3 regions of the Sporolactobacillus terrae genome follow, and region 1 is predicted to be linked to each of the others. Evidence: riboswitches for the same ligand, from Rfam matches in the RefSeq annotation. Region 1 holds a riboswitch; each other region holds the start of a gene.
What was found. A riboswitch is a leader RNA that binds a small molecule or an ion and turns the genes downstream of it on or off. The one in region 1 is predicted to bind S-adenosylmethionine.
Positions count from the first base shown of each region.

Region 1 (7,331 bases):
ATGAATTTTAAAGCAGTCGCACGATTGAGCAACTACATAGATGAGCAAGAGCGATTAAGTGAACAAGGCATCTCTGTCCTTCTTTCCGTTCTGAGGCGGTTTCAGTTTATTATTGAACGAGAAAGCGACGTGCAGCTTGTCGATGCGTTTGCTACAGCAGCGATGCGCAAGGCCAAGAACCGGGAAACTGTATTTCAACAAGTACGGGAGGAAACCGGACTTTCGATACGACTTTTGCCCGGTCTGCAGGAAGCGTTCTATGGGTATCTTGCAGTGATTAACTCAACGTATGTTGAGGATGGGATCACCATTGATATCGGTGGAGGAAGTACTGAAGTGACGATGTTTCGGAACCGTCATTTGATTCATTCGCATTCGTTTGCATTCGGGGCGGTAACCTTGTATCAGAGCTTCTATAAAAACGGAGGTGCTGATGCGGGTGATCGTTTGGAGACTTACATCAAAAATAAATTTTCCGAAGTGGACTGGCTGAGCGGCAACCGACTTCCGATTATCGGTATTGGCGGGACGGCAAGAAATCTGGCACGTATCGATCAGATTCGAGAGCATTATCCGATGGTCGGTTTGCATCAGTATACGATGCCTCGAGAACGGCTTAATCGATTGACAAACTTGTTGGCGGAGATGAGTATTGAAGAGCGAGAAACGATGGACGGGCTGTCAAAAGACCGCTCTGATATTATCCTGCCTGCTGCAGCCGTTATTAATACGCTGGTGAAAATGAATGAGGGCGAATCATTCATGCTCAGCAGTGAGGGACTGCGTGAAGGTGTTTTTTACGAATGGGTGCTTAAACAGCGCAGGCAGGCGCGCATTCCGTATGTCCTCAACGAAAGCCTGCGACAGCTTCGGCGCGACTTTAATTTAGACAGCGATCATACGGCCTATGTAAAGAAATTAGCCTTCCAGATTTTAATGGGCATCATGGATTTTATGAAGGGAACGGCTTCAGAGAAACGCATCGCCTGGGTCCTCTCTCATAGCGCGGATTTAGCTTATTTAGGCGAATTTATTAATAATGAATCCAGCAGTGCACAAACGTTTTATTTACTCACAAACATGAACATTAACGGGATCAGTCATCACGACCGTTTGGCGGTCGCTCTAGTCGCCTCATTTAAAAATCGATCCCGCCTCACCGATTATGCCAAACCCTTTCAGAAGCTGGTCACAAAAGATGAGCTGAAGCTGTATGAAGTACTTGGCGCTGTGCTGCGTCTGGCCCACGATTTTGATCGCACGAAACTGCATGTGGTTGATCGGCTTTCGGTAAAGATGACAAAGAAGAAGCTGCGCATTATTGCCTACTACCATGGCGACGCTTATTTTGAAGCGCAAGCGGCTCAGCGGCACAAAAAGCATTTGGAACGTGCACTCAAAGCATCGCTTGCGATTAATTTCGTGGATGGCGCAGAATAAGTCTTGTCAACCGTAATGATTAGGTAGAAAATAGAAGCGGTAGCTATGAAAAAGTACGGAAAGGGGTTACTTATGTCTATTTTAGTATTAGGTGGAGCCGGTTACATCGGTTCGCACGCCGTTTATCAACTGATCGATGCTGGTGAACAGGTTGTCGTTGTCGACAATTTGCAAACCGGTCACAAAGAAGCCGTACATCCGAAAGCAAAATTTTATCAAGGCGATATTCGCGATAAAGCATTTTTAGATTCTGTTTTTAAAAAGGAAACCATTAAAGGCGTCATTCATTTCGCCGCAAATTCACTTGTTGGTGAATCCGTAGAAAAGCCGTTGAAATACTTCAACAATAATGTCTACGGAATGCAGGTGCTGCTTGAAACGATGCACGAAAACAATGTGAAGCATATTGTTTTCTCATCGACCGCCGCTACTTACGGAGAACCGGAAGTTGTGCCGATCACAGAAGAAATGCCGACGAAACCGACAAATCCATACGGTGAATCGAAACTGACGATGGAAAAAATGATGAAATGGTGCGACCGTGCTTATGGCATGCGCTTTGTTGCACTGCGTTATTTTAACGTCGCCGGCGCAAGCAAATCGGGCAAAATTGGCGAGGACCACCATCCGGAAACGCACCTGATTCCAATTGTGCTGCAAGTTGCAGCCGGTGAACGGGATCATATAGCCATCTTCGGTGATGACTACGCAACCAAAGACGGTACATGTGTCCGCGATTATGTGCATATTGAAGACTTGATTGCGGCTCACCGTCTTGCACTGCGTTATCTGTTTGACGGCGGTCAGAGCGATGTATTCAATCTTGGATCCAGCGAAGGATTTTCCGTCAAAGAGATTATTGAAGCAGCACGAAAAGTGACAGGCAAAGCAATTCCGGCTGAACTGGCACCGCGTCGTGCCGGTGATCCAAGTACTTTGATTGCTTCACCGAAAAAGGCAAAAAGCGTGCTGGGCTGGGATCCGCAGCACACTAATATACCGGAAATTCTGACCGATGCATGGGCTTGGCACAGCAGCCATCCGCAAGGCTATGCAAGCAACGTGTCTCTGGAAAAATAAGGGTTCCATGATTTGTGGCGAAAAGGCCAAGAATACTTTGACAGGCAATGCATTTCGCGGTACAATCAAACCACTAACCAATTAAATACTTCTTATCCAGAGCGGCGGAGGGACTGGCCCGATGAAACCCGGCAACCAAATGGAGACATTTAAGTGCCAATTCCTGCAGAATCCAAGTGGATTTTGAGAGATAAGAGAAGATACGGATGACACAGGCTTCTCTCTTATCGGGAGAAGCCTTTATTTTTTCCAAGATCTCATAGAATAGGAAGCTGGGAAGGAATGTTGCGGTTAGAATTCATACTATTCTTATATATAAACGGGAGGAAGACATCTTGAAACGAATCACGTCAGCAATTTCAGCACTATTGGCTCTTTCTTTAATTTTTGTACTCGCCGCTTGCGGCAGCAGCTCCTCAAATGGGTTAAGTGAAAAGGAAATAACGGTTGGTGTGACCGGCGGCCCCCATCAGGAAGTGATGGAACAAGTGGTTAAACTTGCTAAGAAAGACGGATTGACGATTCATTTAAAAGTATTCAATGACTACAACCAACCTAATATCGCACTGAATGATAAAAATTTGGATGCAAACAGCTATCAAACCATGCCATTCTTGAAGAATCAGATCGAAAATAAAGGCTACAAAATCACCGATGTTTTCAAAACGGTTGCCTTCCCGATGGGGATCTATTCCAAGAAAATCAAAAACCTTGATGAACTGAAAAAAGGCGACAAGATTGCCGTTCCAAACGACCCGGCAAATGAACTGCGCGGACTGCAGCTGTTTGAAAAAGCCGGTGTGATCAAGCTGAAAAAAGGTTCCAATGTGACATCGACAAAACGCGATGTGATTAGCAACCCGAAAAAACTACAGATCATCGAAATGGACGCAGCACAGCTTCCGGCGCAGCTAAACGAAGTCGCTGCATCAGCGATTAATACAAACTTTGCCATGGGTGCCGGTTTAACCGTTCTGAACGATTCAATTTTCCATGAACCGCTCAAAAACAATCCATACCCTAACTATTTCGTTGTTCGTACCGATAATAAGAATGATAAAGTTGTCAAACAACTGAAAAAATATTACCAATCAAAAGAAGTTAAGGACTTCATTGAGAAGAAATTTGGAGGCTCTGTAGTTCCTGCTTGGTAAGGAGGAAGCATTTTTGATTAGGCTAGAGCATATTTCGAAGACTTTTCGTGTCGGTAAAAATAAAATAGAAGCCTTGAAGGATGTATCCCTTGAGGTGAATAAAGGTGAAATTTTCGGAGTCATTGGTTTCAGTGGTGCAGGAAAAAGTACACTGATTCGATGCATTAATCTGCTTGAACGCCCGACCAACGGCAAGGTGTTCGTTGAAGACCGTGATGTACTGACTTTGAATAAAAAAGACTTGCGGAAGCTGAGACGGAAAATCGGAATGATTTTTCAAGGCTATAATTTGCTGGAGACGGCAACGGTTTATGAAAATATCGCGACACCGTTGCGGCTAGAAGGCGTGTCAAAAGATGAAATTAAGCAGCGCGCAGAGAAGTACCTGGATATTGTCGGGTTGACGGATCGCCGCAATGCCTTTCCAAGTCAATTGTCCGGTGGGCAGAAACAGCGCGTGGCAATCGCACGGGCGCTCGCTCATGAACCTGAAATTTTGCTGAGTGATGAAGCGACCAGTGCGCTCGATCCGAACACAACGGATGCCATTTTGGAACTGCTGCTTCGGGTCAATAAAGAGTTGGGGATAACAATTTTTTTGATCACACATGAATTGAATGTTATTCAGCGCATTTGTGACCGTGTCGCCGTCATGGAAAACGGCAAGGTCGTTGAACAAGGTTCGGTGGTTGATGTGTTCACACGCCCGCAGCAGGCAATGACGAAGCAGTTTATCAGTAATGAAGCCAAGTTTGCGATTCCTGTGCAGCTTAAAGGCGAACTGCTAAAGACCGGAAAGTTAGTCAAATTAACCTTTCTTGGCGAGTCCTCCAAGGATCCGGTGCTTGCCACACTGGCCAAGCAATTTGACGTGCTGCCAAGCATCATTGCCGGAGGGATTGATCAGCTGAAAGATCAATCGGTTGGTAATCTGCTTGTCCATATCAAAGGAGATCAAAGCAAGGTTGAGACTGCCGTAAAATTTTTGCATGAACAGGATGTTCTTGTGGAAGAGGTGAATGAGTGATGGCTAACTTTTTAAATGAATGGGGCGGCTCCATTTGGGAAGCCTTTATTCAGACAACGCAAATGACTTTAATTTCGCTTGCGTTTTCCATCCTTATTGGTCTTCCGTTAGGGGTTCTGCTGGTCTTAACACGTAAAAATGGGCAGTGGGACAATCCTATAGCCTTTACGATTGTGAATTCCTTGATCAACGTGATTCGTTCGGTCCCATTTATTATCTTGCTGTTCTTCCTGCTTCCGTTCACAAAGTCGGTAGTCGGAACAACGATTGGTGTGAAAGGGGTCATTGTTCCACTGGTCGTTGCCTGTGCACCTTATATTGCCCGTTTGCTGGAAACGGCAATGCTCGAAGTCAGCAAAGGCGTCATCGAAGCGTATCAATCGATGGGGATTTCAACACCGAAAATTATTTGGCACGTCATCATTCGCGAAGCACGTTCGTCGATTATTCTCGGCCTGACGATTGCAATTATTGGTTTGATTGGTGAAACCGCTATGGCCGGATTTGTCGGTGCCGGAGGACTAGGCGACTTGGCTTATCAATTTGGTTATGTGCGGTTCCAACCGGATGTTATGTACGCAGTCATTATTATTTTGATCATTATTGTCCAGATCGTTCAATCGATCGGCAACCTGATTGCCCGTCGATTGAAGAAAAATTAACAACGAATGAAAGACAAGCAGTGCAGGCTCTCGTAAAAACACGAGGCTTGACGCTGCTTTTTTCTTTGTTTAAAATGTTAAGTGTATTTAACATTGTGGTTCATAAACGATCTATTGGAGCGGTGAATTTGGCTGTTCAACTTCAAAATCAGGTTAAAGCACTCCGTGCACGTTATGGTTTGACGCAAGAACAATTGGGCGCGCGGGTCGGTGTCACGCGGCAGACGATTGCTTCGATAGAGAAAGGCAACTATGTTCCTTCTCTCTTACTCGGCCTGCAAATTTGCGAGGTGTTTCAGTTGCCGGCGGAGAAGGTTTTTCAATTAGAAAAAGGAGTGGCTGAACAATGAAGCGGCTTTGGTTTTCGTTTGCAATGTCTTTAAGTACAATTTGCGCTTTTGGCATGGCTATGATTCCGCTGGTCGAACTGACGCGCGGGCTAGCCTTACTGATCAATGAAAACAGGAGTGCCTACAGCGTTACCCTGCACTTTGCTTGGTTTGTCCCCATACTCTTCTTAGGAATCGTTGAAGCGATTGATCATTTATGGAATCGGAGGAAAAAGCATTTGGCATACTGGATCTATCCGCTGATCACGCCGGCCAAGGATGAAAGGGAGCGCTCGATTACCGCTTCTGCAGCGCATGCTGCCTTTATCGCGCTATGGGTGGGCGCGCCGATTTGTGCAGGCTTGTTATGCTTCTATCCGCTATTTATTCATGTGCTTCCGGTCTATCCTATTCTTATTGCTTTGCTGATTCCTTTGGTTCAAGTCATTGTGTACTATTTAAAAATCCGGAAGATCTATCTGTGAGCTATGGGAATGGGGGCAAAGCGATGACGCGACATAAGCTGGATTGGTTGATTACTACGGGACTTCAATGGATTTTGAATACGGTCTTGATTGCTTTGGCGGTTGTGCTCAGTGTTGCACTGGTCAAAGAGACGTATTCGTTTTTCACCTATCTTTTCTTGAACGAAAATGCTTCCTATTACCATTTGCTTGAAGGCATTCTTGTCTTCTTTCTTTACTTCGAATTTATTGCGCTGATTATCAAATATTTTCAAGCGCATTATCATTTTCCGCTCCGCTACTTTGTCTACATCGGTGTGACTGCGATTGTACGGCTGATTATCGTTAGCCATGATGACCCGCATTCGGTATTGCTCTATTCAATCGCTATTCTCGTCCTCGTTGCAGCACTGTACATTGCAAATACCAAGATGTTGAAACGCGAATGAAAAAACCATCTCATCAGCACTAACTTTGCTGGGGAGACGGTTTTTTAACAATTTATAGCAAACGCTTACAATATTACTTATAAACTTTTGCAATCGCGTCTGCGGTGACGATGGCATTGAATACATCATCAGGAGTGACATGGAAGGGCATATTGACCATTGTGTCGTTTTCAGCGCATGAACGTTCGGCAACGTTTCGCCATTCTTCTTGCTTAAACGCCTTAACACCCAGATCTTCAAGTGTGAGCGGAAGCCCCACGGCTTTCATAAGTCGAATCACGTCGACTAATTCATCATGTGCTGCGTTTTCGAGCACAAGCTGTGCAAGCAAACCGAACGCGACTTTCTCACCATGTTGAACGCGATGAAGTGACGGTACGGCGGTCATCCCGTTATGAATGGCGTGTGCTGCGGCTAGGCCACCGGATTCAGCACCGACACCGCTCAGGTAAATGGTTGCCTCAATCACTGCTTCGACGGCTTGTGTTGACAGTTTGTTTTCAACAGCATGAACAGCGGCAACTGCGTTTTGCTGGATGGTTTCGTAGCATTGTTTGGCAAGCCCGACACCAATAAGCGAGGGACGGAGGTTAACTAAGTTCAAGCCGTAGCCGCGGTAGCAGGCACGTGCTTCAAAATAGGTGGTTAATCCATCACCGATTCCGGCAGCAAAGAAACGCTTTGGTGCCGCAGCCAGAATTTCCGTATCGGCAATGACCATGTCCG
Region 1 covers NZ_CP082837.1:2,430,791-2,438,121, reverse strand. Annotated here, with positions in the region: gene K7399_RS11680 (Ppx/GppA family phosphatase) at 1-1,440, shown strand, start outside; gene galE (UDP-glucose 4-epimerase GalE) at 1,513-2,520, shown strand; SAM riboswitch class I at 2,610-2,717, shown strand; gene K7399_RS11670 (MetQ/NlpA family ABC transporter substrate-binding protein) at 2,856-3,674, shown strand; gene K7399_RS11665 (methionine ABC transporter ATP-binding protein) at 3,688-4,701, shown strand; gene K7399_RS11660 (methionine ABC transporter permease) at 4,701-5,363, shown strand; gene K7399_RS11655 (helix-turn-helix transcriptional regulator) at 5,492-5,713, shown strand; gene K7399_RS11650 (hypothetical protein) at 5,710-6,177, shown strand; gene psiE (phosphate-starvation-inducible protein PsiE) at 6,201-6,605, shown strand; gene K7399_RS11640 (glycerol dehydrogenase) at 6,679-7,331, opposite strand, start outside.

Region 2 (7,331 bases), 260 kb from region 1:
AAGGAAAGTGTGAGCGGCATACGATATCGAATTCCATTAACTTCGTATATGACCCACGATCGCCAAAAAACGATCACGACAAGTCCGGTGAGCCACCAACGAACGTCAAGCCAATAATGGTGAATGAAGAAATTCAAATAAATTGCAAGGGCAAGAGTTACAACAATTAGAAACGGTGGCCATCTAACCAGTTCAACCCTTAGCCTTCTCCACGATTGACAAAGATAGCTTGCTACACTTGCGTACATGAATCCGCTATACAAAGGCACACCGAGTATTTTAAAATACCCCTTCTCCGGATAAGCCCAGGCGCCCATGTGCACCTTGAAAATTTCAAGTGCCAGTCCGATAAGGTGAAACAACGTGATCACCTTTAATTCATCCTTTGTTTCCATCCCGGAATAAACCATCCACCACTGCATCAGAAGGAAAATGACAAGCAAACAATCGTAACGTGGCAAAAAAGTGAAGGATACACTTTGTGTAAAAGCCAGAGAAGCAAAAATGACAACAGGAAATATACACGCTAGAGTCTGTTCCCAGGCGAAACAAATAAGCTGCTTTAGTGCGTCCATAATCTTTAATCTTAAATCCTTAAGTGTTTTCATTTTTTTGTAGTCAAAAATGTCTCCCGGCTGAGGGTCCAGAGACATACAGAATGCTCCTTATTGAGTTCCCAATTATTTAGCCTTTTAAGGTCGAAGATTAGCATCATTATCTAACCCCTTCCCCAAAGCCAGACTTGCACAAAAATTAATGATCCTAGCAATACGTTCATTTCAGACGGTTAAATTATTTTCTGATTTTATAACAATTGCTTCTTTTATTAGTTTTTGAAGAACAGCAGCAAAAGCTGCGATAACCATTGATGCAAAGATAGGAGCCATTCCAACTATAATAAGTCCTGGGGCATCGTCTTTTTCTGCCAAGAAATAAATAAACGGTATCATTAACACAAACATGCCGCTGAATATCATGGCACATTTATTTATAACTTTAAGGCTCTTACAGATAACTCGGAGAAAGCATGGCCATTGTCAATAGAGTTTAAAATTCTTAAAGTCTGATACAATGCAATGCAAAAGGGTATCACGGATCCATAGATGCCAATTACTACGGGGTACAGTATATGAGCATACTCCGGACTCACAGGATTATTTGCTAACCACGGCAGTCCAAAGATACACAATGTAAGAGCTGGAGTTCCAAAAAGACAAACAGCTATTTTTAAAAGAAGTAGTGAACCTTGTTTCATAATAAAAGCACCTCACTATGTTGTTTTCAAATTGATTTTATACCAATATTTATTGTTTTTCAATAAATATTTATTGTTTTAAGATATTTATTTGTTTTTTTGCTACCGTCATGGATAAACAAATCTTATCGATAAATGATGCCTCATCATTTGGTTGTCCGGACAAAATAAAAACCACCTTCAGTTGAAGGCGGCTATGTATTCTGATCTTATTTGTTACAGATTCAACCTATATGGTCTGCGCATGCACTCGTCAATTACTTGGCATCAGAAGATACTTTGTCTTTTTTCTTTCGAAGTGCAACGAGCGTAATGACGGAAAGAGCGATGGCAATTGCCGAAAGAACGATCGCAGTGAGCGAAAGGATTTGATTGCCTCTGTCGCCATGCGGCACACTGCGCGTTGTATCCGCGCTTTTAACGACGTTTGTTATCGCGTGAGGTGTTTCGCCATTTTCTTTGCCTGTCCATTCAACAATACTGCCATCCTTATACGTTTGATAAGCATTCCAAGCAAGAGCGCCGGTTTGTTTCGGGTTCAGTGCGCGAAACTGAAACTGTTGGAACGCTCCAGGCGCAATTCCGCTCTCCTTTGCTGTCCAGCTCACCGTTTGCGCCTGTCCGTGCGCATTCTTGATGACTTCAGTCGTCCATCCCGGCACCGGTTGGTAGCTATAGAATTGAACGTTTTTCGGAATGCGCAGTGCCACTTTAGTCGTCGGAATGTTCTTTTCAGTGGGGACAGTGATTGTATACGTTTCGCTCGATCCTGTGATCGACTGAACCGGCTTGACGGTTACATGGGCCGATGCACTGTCGTGAAAAGCGAAAAGGAGTACAGCAGAGAAGAACGCAGCGGTGATGGTTTGGCTAAACTTTTTCATTGATCGCTTGCTCCTTTTGGGTCATTTGATGTTTACAATGAAGTCTTTATCGACAGCTTGATAATCCTTATCAAGAACATGGACATTGATGAGAAAACGATGCTTCATATCAAATGCATCGTTAACAACAAATCCCTTGCCAAGTTTCGCTAGCGGCACTTGGACTTTGGTTTCCCCCATATCCATATCAATGCAGCGGATCTTTAGGACAACCTGCTGTAGATTGCGCGCCCGCCTCCCATGATCAAGAACATCTAAGTACAGCGTATTGGGTCCGAGTTTGAGCGGTTCGACGCGCAGCGTCAGTACGTAGCTTTTTTCCTTAGCTCGTATCGTTTTTTTCGGATCTTCCAATACAGTCGGCGGATGGGCAGTCTTCGTAGGTTTACCATTGTTGAACTTTGCACTAAATCCCTCAAAGGTGCCCTCGTCGACCGCTGCTTTCGGAACAGGAGGAGAAACGTTGGTCAAGACGGCTGCAGCCAGTAAGACCGTCAGCCCGATCAGAAGCTCACCCAGCACACTTTTTCTCAGAAAATCCCCCTGCTTCTGCGCGCGCATGTTCGAATAGAGCGCAAACAGCAGCATGATCAACAGAAGCGCCGCTTTTATGATGATGATCCAACCATAGATTGAGGTATAGAACGCACGAAATGACGTCAAGTGAATCAGCGTGCCGATCAAGCCCGTCAAAAAGATTACCCCAACTAAAAGAAGCGCAACATTTGAAAAACGGTGCAACGTTTGCCAGTAGATCTTCTTTTGCAGTTCAGGGGAATCATTATTTTTAACAGACCTGGGCAGGAAAAGCAGTAGGCTAAGTAATGAACCGATCCAGATTGCTGCGGCGGACAGATGCAGAAAGTCCGCAGCCACGGCCCAAAGCCGCAATTCCTGATCCTCTGTACTTGCAGCATGGCCGATGAATGCTTTGGATAATGAAAAGACGAACAGCAAACCGATGAGCACCCATAAGAGTCCACGAACCGTTCGCTCGGATCGCGTGCGAAACAACCAGAAAAGCAGGGCGATACACAGAATCAAACTACTGATCTGTAGGAACCATGGTGTACCGAATGAAGTGGCCATCAACGTTTCGCCAACGGCTTTACCCGAAAACGCATGCAGCCAGTTCACATCCGCGTTGCGTGTCACTTGAAGCGGCAGCGCGAGCAGAACGCCAAGCAGCAAAATTCCTGCGGCACTCCAAAGCGTTCGCTGCAGCGCCTTTTTCTGATAAATCGGTAGATTTCGTGCCGGATTGAAAAATTTTAGGAAGAACAGGATGCCAAAGAAGAAGGACAGTCCCAGGTAGATCAGCCATTTAATCACAACTTGATCCACACCTGGAAGATCGCTGCTTGCATCACTGAAAGCCTGCCCATTTGCGGCACTTTCTGTCGGTTGTCCAACGTGAAAACCGATCGTTCCGTGAACGGCATGCCCATCTGCCGATACGACTTTCCAATTCATCCGGTAATAGCCGCTGGTGAGCGGCTTTTTCACACCGTTTTCCAATACGGTTCGGTTCTTCTTGTTGCGCTGTGCGTGATCTGTATCAACACGGCTGCCCTTTTGATCCAAAACCTCCAAGGTCAGAAAAGTCGGTTGGATTTCTTCATTAAATTGAATCGTGACATGCTTAAGATTCCCGTTTACCTGTTGATTCTGAGCAGGGTTCGATTGCACAACAAAAGCGTGCGCCGATGCAAAACTAGCAAACATTAGAGAAAAAAAAATAAGAGCGAGAAACGCACTAATTTTTTGTTTCATAATTATTTAACCATCCGATCTTTCAGAATCATTGTTGTGCGTGATCCCGCATGAAACACCTTGAAAATGACATGACATAACGAAAGGAGCACAGAAATCTGATTTCTTTAAAAAATAGTGCTGATAAAAAAACAAGCCTGACGCCGATGCGAAAGGTTTGCTGCGCTTGCCCTTTCTCATCTTCAAACACCCTTCAGTGTTTCTGGAATTGACACCGTGCATGCAATCATGCGGGTTGTCGGGGTTCATTGGGCCAGTCCCTCCCCCACTCTAGATAAGCATTCAGTATTCAATTCTCAACAACCACAGCATCCCGTTAAGATAGGCATTATTTTACCGCGTTTTACTTTGCGGCTTGCTGTTCACTCGTTTTGCCGCTCGTCTTTGGTCCAATTTCGCCTCTAATGCTTGCATCGCTGATTCTGTACTTAATAGTTCAGATATATTTTGCTGTACCAACTTATTAAAAGACACGAAACGCCTACGCACCATGATTTCCCTCCTCTCATCATTAATCCTAGTATTATTATATGTTTTAGGTGTTTTACACATTGTAATACAAATTGGCATCCGTATCAATAGTCAATTCTTAGCCGTTTATCCCCGTTCAGCCATCCCATGACCCTAAACGTTTGTATCCTTGTACGAAAAAAAATGCCTCATCGTCGTCGACTTTTGAGGCATCTTCATTTTTTATATTAAGTTCAATCGGTAAAATTTCTTATTCGTTTACTGCTGATTCCGCGCTCCGTTTAAACGTTGGCGGAGAATCAAAGAGTGAAATCATTGCCGGAACAAAGATCGGCAGCATAATGAAGCAAAGCACGATCAGACCGGTAATCACAGCCGTTGCTAGCTCAATAAGGAGTACAATTCCTGATGGCATCAAGGTTGCAAAGGTTCCTCCAAGAATGACGAAGGCCGATAAGATCACAGTGCCGACTCGTTTTGCAGCTTCGACAATCGCTTCCTTGCCCGACATCAGCGGATATTCCTTATAACGCGCGAGCAGGAAGATGCTGTAGTCTACACCCAGCGCAACGATCACGATAAAGGCGAAGAAGGGAACGAAAGAAGAGATCCCTTCTAAGCCGAGCATAGTGATGAACAGCGCGTTCAAGACAAACATCGCCGCATAGTATGCACCCATTAGAGACACCGTGATAAACACCGGGATCCAGAAGGAGCGCATCACAACGATCAGCACGAGCAACACGCCAATGAGTACGATAACCGTTAAGCGATTCAAATCTTTTGTCAGAACGTTGTTTGTATCATAGGTTGTCGAACTTGGACCGGCAACGGCTACGTTCGCATCAGCCAATTCCGTGCCTTTCACTCCGCTCCTCGACAGTGTATTCATTTGTTTTATCGTGTTTAAAGCGTTCTTTGAATACGGATCATTGTCAAGAATTACCGTGATCTTTGTAATCGTCCGGTCTTTAGACATGAACGCATCCAAAGCCTGCTGATACTGTTTATCTTTCAGTGCTTCATCCGGTATCGAGAAGGCGCGATTTTCATTAAGCTGTGAAAGGAAAGCGTTGGTCTTTCCCAAGCCGCCCGATAGTTGATCCAAACCTTTATTCACATCGGCGAGTTTATTACTGAATGTATGGAACCCGTTAAGCCCATCTGCCAGCTTCTGCTGACCGGATTTCATTTGCCCCAGTCCGTCCGTTACCTGATCCATGTTGGTGACGATCTTGCCGATGCCTGAGGAGGCACTGTCAAGGCCACTTTTCATTTTTTCAAGTCCTTCAGCCATTTTGGACAGGCCGGCACTCATCTCAGTCAGATGAGTGTTCGCCGTTTTGAATCCGCTCGTCAGTGCATTGTAGTTCTTGTTTAATGCATCGATGCCTTCCGGTGTAATCTTGGCCAATGATGCAGACAACTGATCGATGCCTGCTTTTAATTGAAGATAATTTTGATCATCGGCAACTCCCGGACTGCTGTCACCAAGCGCCGATGTCAGCATTTGCATTTGCGTGAGTGCATTTTTGACACCCAGCAGTGCCTTTGCCGTGTCTTGATAACTGGTGCCCATTTTTGCATAGCCGGACTGCATCTGCTCATAGTTACCGGCAAGTGTGTTCACAGCACCGCTCATTTTTTCAAGATTACTTTCCATTTGTCCGATCCCATCACTGATCGTCTGTGATTGACCCGTGCCGCTGATCCCATTTTGGATTTGCTTAAGTCCGCTGGTCAGGGCAGTCATGCCGTTCTCAAGCTTGGCGGTTCCATCGACCATCTTATTGACTTGAGAGAAGTCAGCAGAGCCAAGCTTTTTCTGAGCCGTTTTCAGGCCGCCGCCGATTTGGTCGATCCCCTTCCGCGTCGCGGACAATCCGTCTGTCACCGACTTCGTCTGATCACCGATGTAAAAGCCATTCACTTCTTGCCCCTGAGGCCTTGTTATGGAAGAAACTTGTTTTACGCCTTTAATTTTTTCCAGCTGTCCGGTTAGTCGATCGATCGCCGCCAGCGACGCGCTATTATCCAACGCTTTTTTATTCTCAATGACAACCGTTGCCGGCATCGCATTGCCTTTGCCAAAATGATCCGCCACAATATTCATGGCTTTAGACGAAGGATAGCTGTTGCCCAGTTCGCCGATCGTATCAAAGTTTAATTTTTCCTGATAGAAAAACACGGCCGGCACAATCAGTATGGCCACCAGAATTACGGCGATAATCGGATGCCTGGTTGCCAGCGACGCAGTTCCCGCCCACATCCTGTTCTCACCGTGTCCCTTAGTACTTTTGGATGGCCAGAACAGCTTTTTGCCAAGCAGTTTCATGGCAAATGGTGTTAAGGTGAGTATCTCGAGTAATAAGAACGCAACACCAATGACCACGACAATGCCCGACTGATAGATCGGCGATTGAGAGAATAGAAGTGCTGCAAAAGCGATAAAGACCGTCAGGATGCTGTAGACAATCGTTTTCCCCGCCGTTTGATAGGTCGAGACAATCGCATCGTCAACAGACAGTCCATTTGCCAGCTCCTCCTTAAACCGGTTAAACAGCAGTATATTATAATCGGTCCCAATGCCGAACAGGATCAGAATAAGCAGCATTTGCGTCAGACTTGTAAGCGGAAAGCCTGCTTTGTCAATCAACTGCGCTGCAATCCCCATCGAGCAAAGATAGGAGAACATAACCGCAAGTAACGAAATAACCGGTGTAACAATTGATCGGAACATAATGACAAGGACAATTAAGATGAACAGAACGGTCAGTGCCGCACTCTTCTCAACTCCGCCTTGAGATGCCTTTAAATAGTCATTATTAATGAAATCCTCACCGCTTAGGTAATGAGTGACCGTCACCTTGTCCAACCGCTGATCAATAGCTTTCTTAATGTCATCGATTTCGCGAGACTTTTTGTCTAACTTGAAGCTCACCATTACC
Region 2 covers NZ_CP082837.1:2,175,251-2,182,581, forward strand. Annotated here, with positions in the region: gene K7399_RS10375 (DUF817 domain-containing protein) at 1-575, opposite strand, end outside; partial or broken gene K7399_RS10380 (DUF2975 domain-containing protein) at 780-1,255, opposite strand; gene K7399_RS10385 (YcnI family copper-binding membrane protein) at 1,513-2,139, opposite strand; gene K7399_RS10390 (copper resistance CopC/CopD family protein) at 2,161-3,912, opposite strand; SAM riboswitch class I at 4,086-4,193, opposite strand; gene K7399_RS10395 (FbpB family small basic protein) at 4,246-4,404, opposite strand; gene K7399_RS10400 (MMPL family transporter) at 4,634-7,331, opposite strand, start outside.
Region 2: linked by a shared signal. The riboswitch ahead of K7399_RS10390 (copper resistance CopC/CopD family protein) and the one ahead of K7399_RS11670 (MetQ/NlpA family ABC transporter substrate-binding protein) in region 1 are both predicted to bind S-adenosylmethionine.

Region 3 (7,331 bases), 300 kb from region 1:
TTCCGAGTTAATGGCTCGCATAACGTATGCGCGACCACCACTGGATTAAATTAATCAGCAGGATCAGCGCGAACGAGATGACAAGCATCACAACGGCAATAGCTGTCGCAGCCGGGTAGTCGAACTGTTCCAGTTTTGTCATAATCATCAGCGGCGCGATTTCCGTTTTAAATGGCATATTTCCGGCAATGAAGACGACGGAACCGTATTCGCCAAGCGAACGTGCAAATGCAAGCGAAAACCCGGACAGTGCAGCAGGCAGCAATTGTGGGAAAATAACTCTTCTAAATGTCTGAAACGGTGTCGCGCCGAGAGAGGCCGAGGCTTCTTCGACTTCGTGTTCAAAATTCTGCAGAACCGGCTGAACCATTCGCACGACAAACGGCAGTCCGACAAAGATAAGTGCGAGCGTAATGCCAATTGGCGTAAACGAAACATCAAACGGCAGCCATTTGCCGATCCATCCCTTCTCAGAATAGAGCGTTGTGAGGGTAATACCGGCTACCGCAGTTGGAAGAGCGAACGGTAAATCAACAAGACCATCGACGATCCGCTTCAATGGGAAGGTATACCGGCTGAGCACCCAAGCAAACAGGAGCCCGAATACCAGATTCACGAGGGCAGCTGAAAATGCAGTTAGAAAACTCAACTTGTATGAAGCGACCACTCTTGGGTCGGTAACGTCATTCCAAAAAGCTGTCCAGCCGAGCCGAGCTGAATAAATAAAGACAAGTGAAAGCGGGATCAGCACGAGCAGAGACAGGTAGAGCGTCGACAGACCCATCGTCAAGCCAAAACCGGGAATGGATTGTTTCTTTTTTGAATGCTGAATACGTGACAAATTTCTCAACTCCATTGCGCACGGATTAACAGAAGCGAATGTACAGTGATTATTTAGAATAAATTTGGTCGAATGTACCGCCATCAGCAAAATGCGTTTTCTGAGCTTTTGTCCAACCGCCGAAGTGATCTTCAACCGTTACAAGATTAAGTTTTGGAAATTGATCACTATATTTAGCCAGAATTTTCTGGTTCCTTGGTCGATAATAATTCTTCGCAATAATATTCTGAGCTTCATCGCTGTAGAGGTATTTCAAGTATTCAGTAGCGACCTTTGTTGTTCCATTGCTTTTCGCGTTCTTGTCGACAACTGCAACGGGTGGTTCTGCAAGAATACTTAGTGACGGCGTAACGATATCAAACTTGTCCTTGCCGAGTTCATCGATGCTCAAAAACGCTTCGTTTTCCCAGGCGATCAGCACATCACCGACACCGCGCTCCGTGAACGTTGTGGTTGCGCCGCGTGCACCGGAGTCAAGCACTTTTACGTTGGAGTAGAGTTTTTTGACGAATGCCTTGCTTTTCGCTTGGTCGTTATTATATTTCTTGTCCGCATAAGCCCAGGCCGCTAGATAGTTCCAGCGTGCGCCGCCGGAGGTTTTAGGATTCGGGGTGACAATAGAAACGCCTTTTCGTGTCAGGTCATCCCAATCTTTGATGTGTTTCGGATTGCCTTTGCGCACAAGAAAGACAATGGTTGAGGTATAGGGGGTGGAGTTATCAGGCAGTCGTTTTTGCCAGTTTTTATTCAGGTTGTCCGTGCTATCGGCGATTGCGTCAATGTCACCAGAAAGGGCCAGTGTGACGACATCTGCTTTTAAACCGTCAATAACCGAGCGGGCCTGTTTGCCTGAACCGCCATGGGATTGCTGAATGGTTACATTCTGATTTGTTTTCTTCTTCCAGTACTTGGCAAATGCAGCATTATAGTGTTCGTAAAGTTCTCGAGTTGGATCATAGGAAACATTAAGCAATTTGATCGACTTTTTCGTATTGTCGCCGGATCCTTGTGAAGCATTGCTTGATCCGCAGGCGCTGAGCACACTGATAATCATCAATGCAGCAAGAAGCAACAAGCTGTGTTTTTTCATTTTAACTTCCCCCTTAAATAGCATTGCATTTTTCTTTTTAAGTGATGGTGTCACGAAAGCAAACAATCAGCAACAAAGGAAACGGGTTTGAAAAAAGCTGCAATTAAGGACACTTATCAACGCTCAGGCAGAAGAATCGGTAGGGTCTGCGGCAGCCATCGGGCAGTCGATAAGGATTCGCCTCAATTCTTTCTCCATAATTTTCACGAAAAATCCCCATTCTCTGAAAACGGTGTGAAGAGGATTACATACGTACCAAGAATCCGGAGATCCCTAGTCTATTAGGGAGAACCTGTTCGATTTAGCGCCTTTACGTATTCTTACAAAAAATGGTTTCCGGGTAGCTACGGGATCTCCGCTGTTCACGATAAGCGTCACTTAAATTGGATTAATCCTATCACTATAGTTGGTATTAGACAAGGGATAAATTTACTAAAATCAGAATTTGTTACATTTTGCAATTCTATCAACCGGTCTTGCGTTTCTATCATTCAGCAACTCCGTTTATCCGATGAATCAATAAAGAATTTTAATTAATTTGTAAACTATGAATAAAGGATCATTGACATCCCTTGCGATTCATTCTAAAATCAAACACAATTAAATGATCTATCCAGAGTGATGGAGGGACTGGCCCGATGACATCCGGCAACCTGCACAGATTCGTTTTCTCTGTAAGGTGCTAATTCCAGCAAAATGGTCAACCATTTTGAAAGATAGGAAAAACGACGCAACCCTTTTTCCTACAAAATGGAAGAAGGTTTATTTTTTTAGGAGGAGGTTAAAACGAGTGGCATTTGTCATTACATCGGTTTGTATCGGCGAACATGCAGGGAAATGCGCAGACGCTTGCCCTGTGAAAACAATGCTGGAGGATGCAATGCCGGATGGCGGCAGGCACAAACAGTGACAACTAGCGGGATTTTTTTGCCTAAACGCAGACTGCGAAATTGATAAAAGAGGTGAGCGCAACGTCGAATACAGTAACTTACAGTCAATGGGGCAATGCGAAACTCCCTGAATTCAGTGATCGAACAGCGTTGCTTGAGTCCAGAAAAGTACTCGGGTGGGCCTTCCAGGAGTATGGGGATAAAGTCGTTTATTCCTGCAGTTTCGGTGTTGAAGGAATGGTGCTGATTGATCTGATTTACTCAATAAATAAAACTGCTTCGATTATTTTTTTGGACACTGATTTTCACTTCAAGGAAACCTATGAGCTGATCGATCGCGTGGAAAAGCGTTATCCGCAACTGAAGATCATCAAAGAAAAACCTTCGCTTACCCCTGAACAGCAAGCTGAAAAATATGGCGCGGAGCTTTGGAAGCGGCGACCCGATCTCTGTTGCCGGATCCGCAAAATCGATCCGCTTGCGGGGCGATTAAAACACTATAACGCATGGATTTCCGGGCTAAGGCGTGAGCAGTCTCCACTGAGACGATCCGTTTCATTTGTAAACAAAGATGAACGCTTTCAATCGGTGAAAATTTGTCCGCTTATCCATTGGAAATGGACGGAAATATGGGATTATGTGCGCAAACATGATTTACCGTATAATCCGCTGCATGATCAAAACTATCCTAGTATCGGCTGCGCCTATTGTACGCGACCGGTGAAAGCCGGCGAAGATCAGCGCGCAGGCAGGTGGAGCGCGTTTGATAAAACGGAATGCGGGCTTCATTTAAAAGGCTGAAAATCCGAGTATAATGAGATGAATAATACGATTATTGGTATTTGAAAACATGCAAGAAATGCAATTTTAGAAACGGAAATGAGGGGAAAATCATGACAAGCATACCGCATGGCGGCACACTGGTGAATCGGCAAAACTTTGGGGGAGCCGTTGATGAACTGGATAAAGAACTTCAGATTGACCAAGTCGCATTGAGTGATCTGGAATTGATTGCAAGTGGCATTTACAGCCCGCTCACCGGTTTTCTTAATGAGGAGAACTATCGTTCAGTCGTCGAAACGATGCGGCTGACAACTGGGCTTGCTTGGACAATTCCGGTGACATTGCCGGTAACCGAGGACGCAGCTGAACGGGTAAGCATTGGCGAAAAAGTTAAACTGACCTACCAAGGTGAGGTATACGGTACGATTGAGATCACCGAAAAATATCATCCGGATAAGGAAAATGAAGCAAGAAAGGTGTACTTAACCAATGATACCGCACATCCGGGTGTGAAACGGTTGTATGAACGCGGCGACGTGTATCTGTCTGGTCCGATTGAACTGATTAAGCGCTCGAAACGACCTGCTGAGTTTGCGGACGATTTCTTGGATCCTGCAGAAACGCGGCGTTTGTTTGATCGAAAAGGCTGGAAGACCATTGTTGGCTTTCAGACGCGTAATCCGATCCATCGCGCTCACGAGCATATTCAAAAGACAGCGCTTGAGACGGTTGATGGGCTGTTTATCAATCCCTTGGTCGGCGAAACAAAAAAAGATGATATTCCTGCGGATATTCGTATGCGAAGCTACCATGCCTTGATCGACAACTATTACGTGAAGGAGCGAACGGCACTCGCCGTATTCCCGGCTGCGATGCGCTATGCAGGGCCGCGTGAAGCTGTTTTCCATGCGATTTGCCGGAAAAATTTCGGGTGTACGCATTTTATTGTCGGCAGAGATCATGCCGGGGTTAAGGATTATTATGGACCCTATGACGCGCAGAAGATTTTTTCTAACTTTTCGCGTGATGAACTGGATATTCAAACCCTTTTCTTTGAAAACAGCTATTTTTGCAAAAAGTGCGGAAGCATGGCGTCAAATAAAACCTGCCCGCATGATCCGTCGAACCATGTCTCCCTTTCCGGAACGAAAGTAAGAGCTTTGCTTAGGGAGGGAATCCGTCCGCCTGAAACGTTCAGCAGGCCGGAAGTCGCTCGGGTTTTGATTGATGGATTAAGAGAAAAGGCAGATCTTGCGAAGTAAGGGGGATGTAGGGCACATGGCGGATGCAGAGCATATCATTTGGCATCAAACGACCGTAACGAAAGCGGACAGAGAAAGAAGAAGCGGACACAGGGGCGCCGTTGTTTGGTTTACCGGCTTGTCCGGCTCAGGAAAATCGACGCTTGCCAATCGTGTTGAACATGAACTTTTTAAGCGCGGAATCCATACCTATCTCCTTGACGGAGACAATATCCGAACCGGGTTGAACAGCGATCTGGGCTTCTCCGCAGCGGATCGAAAAGAAAATATTCGCAGAATCAGTGAAGTAGCCGGCTTGTTTGTCGACAGCAATGCGATTGTGCTGACTGCCTTTATCTCGCCTTTTCAGGCAGATCGCGAAGCGGCACGACAGCGCGTCGCGGATGATGAATTTTTTGAGATCTATGTAAAGTGCCCACTTGAGGTATGCGAAAAGCGTGATCCGAAAGGTTTGTACAAGAAAGCGCTCGCCGGTCAAATTACAGCATTTACCGGTATCACATCGCCCTATGAAGAACCTCCGGCGCCTGATCTGATTATTGATACATCGGAACAGCGTTTGGAGGAGAGCACGCAGAGGGTCATGGATCTATTAGAAAAAAACCGGGTGATCGGCAACAAATGATCCGGTAATGAGGAGGAAGACGCCGATGGCTTATGAAAAGGTTTGGGCGAATAATGAGAAACTCAACAAAAATGAAATCAATAAGTTAAAGAAAGACGGGCTGTCAATCTTTGATGATATTCCGAAGTATGCGAAAGAAGGATTCGCATCCATTCCGAAAGATCAGTACATGTATTTTAAATATGCTGGGTTGACGGTACAGAAACCCCAGGATAAAGGATTGTTCATGCTTCGGGTGAAAGTGCCGACGGGAATTATGAACAATAATCAGGCAGTCGTTCTATCAGAAATTGGCAACGCATTCGGGCGCGGTTTTTTGGACCTCACCACGCGTCAGGCAATCCAATATCATTGGGTTCCTCTTGAGAAGCTCCCGGAAGTTTTTGATCGTCTGCATGCAGTCGGTCTGACAACAAGTGAAGCAGAAGGCGATGCACCGCGCAACATTGTCGGTAATCCGCTTGCCGGTATCGATGCAGACGAATTGTTTGACACACGTCCGGTCGTAAAAGACCTCTTTGACTTTTTCCAGGATAATCCGGATTATTCCAATCTGCCGCGTAAGTACAAAATATCAGTGAACACAAATATTTATAACGCGGGGCACGCCCAAATCAATGACCTTGCTTTTATTCCGGCGACCAAAGTGATCGATGGTCAATTGGTTAAGGGGTTTCATGTGCTGGTTGGCGGGGGTCTTGCGGCGAAGCCTTATCTTGCCCGGCAGCTGAATGTGTTTGTTCGTCCGCAAGAAGTGGTGAAGATCGCTGCAGCGGTTACTAATCTGTATCGCGACTATGGTTATCGAAAAAGTCGCGCACGCGCACGGCTTAAATATTTGATTGCCGACTGGGGCATTGAGACGTTCGAGAAGAAAGTTTTGGAGCAGACCGGACCATTTGAAACGACTGGTCATGATGAATTTAAAGGATGGAATGCAGGTTTCTTCTACGGCGTGCATCCGCAGAAGCAAAAAGGATTCAGCTATGTCGGTGTCAGTGTACCGGTTGGACGTATCGCAGCGAATGATTTTTATGCGTTTGCTCAGCTTGCAAAAACCTATGGCAGCGGCGAATTGAGAACCGCTAATTCTCAGAATCTGATTATCCCCAATATTCCGGATAACCAAGTTGAAAGCTTGCTCGCAAACGTTATTTTCAAACGTTTTCCGATTCGACCGTCACATTTTATCGGATACGCAGTTGCCTGCACCGGCAATGAATTTTGCAATCTGGCCCTGACGAACACGAAAGATCGCATGAGAGAAATCGCAGAATTTCTTGATCGGGAGATTGATATTGATGTTCCGGTTCGTATTCATATGGTTGGCTGTACGAATTCTTGCGCGCAGCGTCAAATCGCCGAAATCGGTTTGCAAGGACTGAAGCTGCGCACGAAGGATAAAAAGCTGATTGATGCCTATGAACTGTTTGTCGGTGGGACACTTGAAGGTGAGGGCAAATTTAACGAACGGTTAAAAGGGAGAATTCCTAACGATCTATTACCGGATGTTTTGAAAGACTTCCTGATTTATTTCCGAGACAACAAGGAGCTTGGTGAGAGCTTCTATGCATTCAGCAACCGTGTCGGTATACCGTTTCTGCAAGAATTACTTGATAAAATTCTAAAATCGCGCACACAGGAAGTCGGGTGAAGGGCCATGGAGTTGTTTCGCTTTATTGTGACGGCCGGTACATCGGAGATTCCAGTCGTCGCTGTAGCAGAAAATGAAGAGGCAGCCTTCCGAGTTGTCGACCGGGAATTGGATCATACCCTTTTAAAATTACCGCAGATCGATCATATTGCTCTGATGCAAAAAAAGAGTATTTCAAAAAAAGGG
Region 3 covers NZ_CP082837.1:2,128,335-2,135,665, reverse strand. Annotated here, with positions in the region: gene cysT (sulfate ABC transporter permease subunit CysT) at 8-841, opposite strand; gene K7399_RS10170 (sulfate ABC transporter substrate-binding protein) at 891-1,895, opposite strand; SAM riboswitch class I at 2,538-2,654, shown strand; gene K7399_RS10165 (phosphoadenylyl-sulfate reductase) at 2,885-3,622, shown strand; gene sat (sulfate adenylyltransferase) at 3,712-4,866, shown strand; gene cysC (adenylyl-sulfate kinase) at 4,883-5,491, shown strand; gene K7399_RS10150 (nitrite/sulfite reductase) at 5,517-7,145, shown strand; gene K7399_RS10145 (DUF3906 family protein) at 7,152-7,331, shown strand, end outside.
Region 3: linked by a shared signal. The riboswitch ahead of K7399_RS10165 (phosphoadenylyl-sulfate reductase) and the one ahead of K7399_RS11670 (MetQ/NlpA family ABC transporter substrate-binding protein) in region 1 are both predicted to bind S-adenosylmethionine.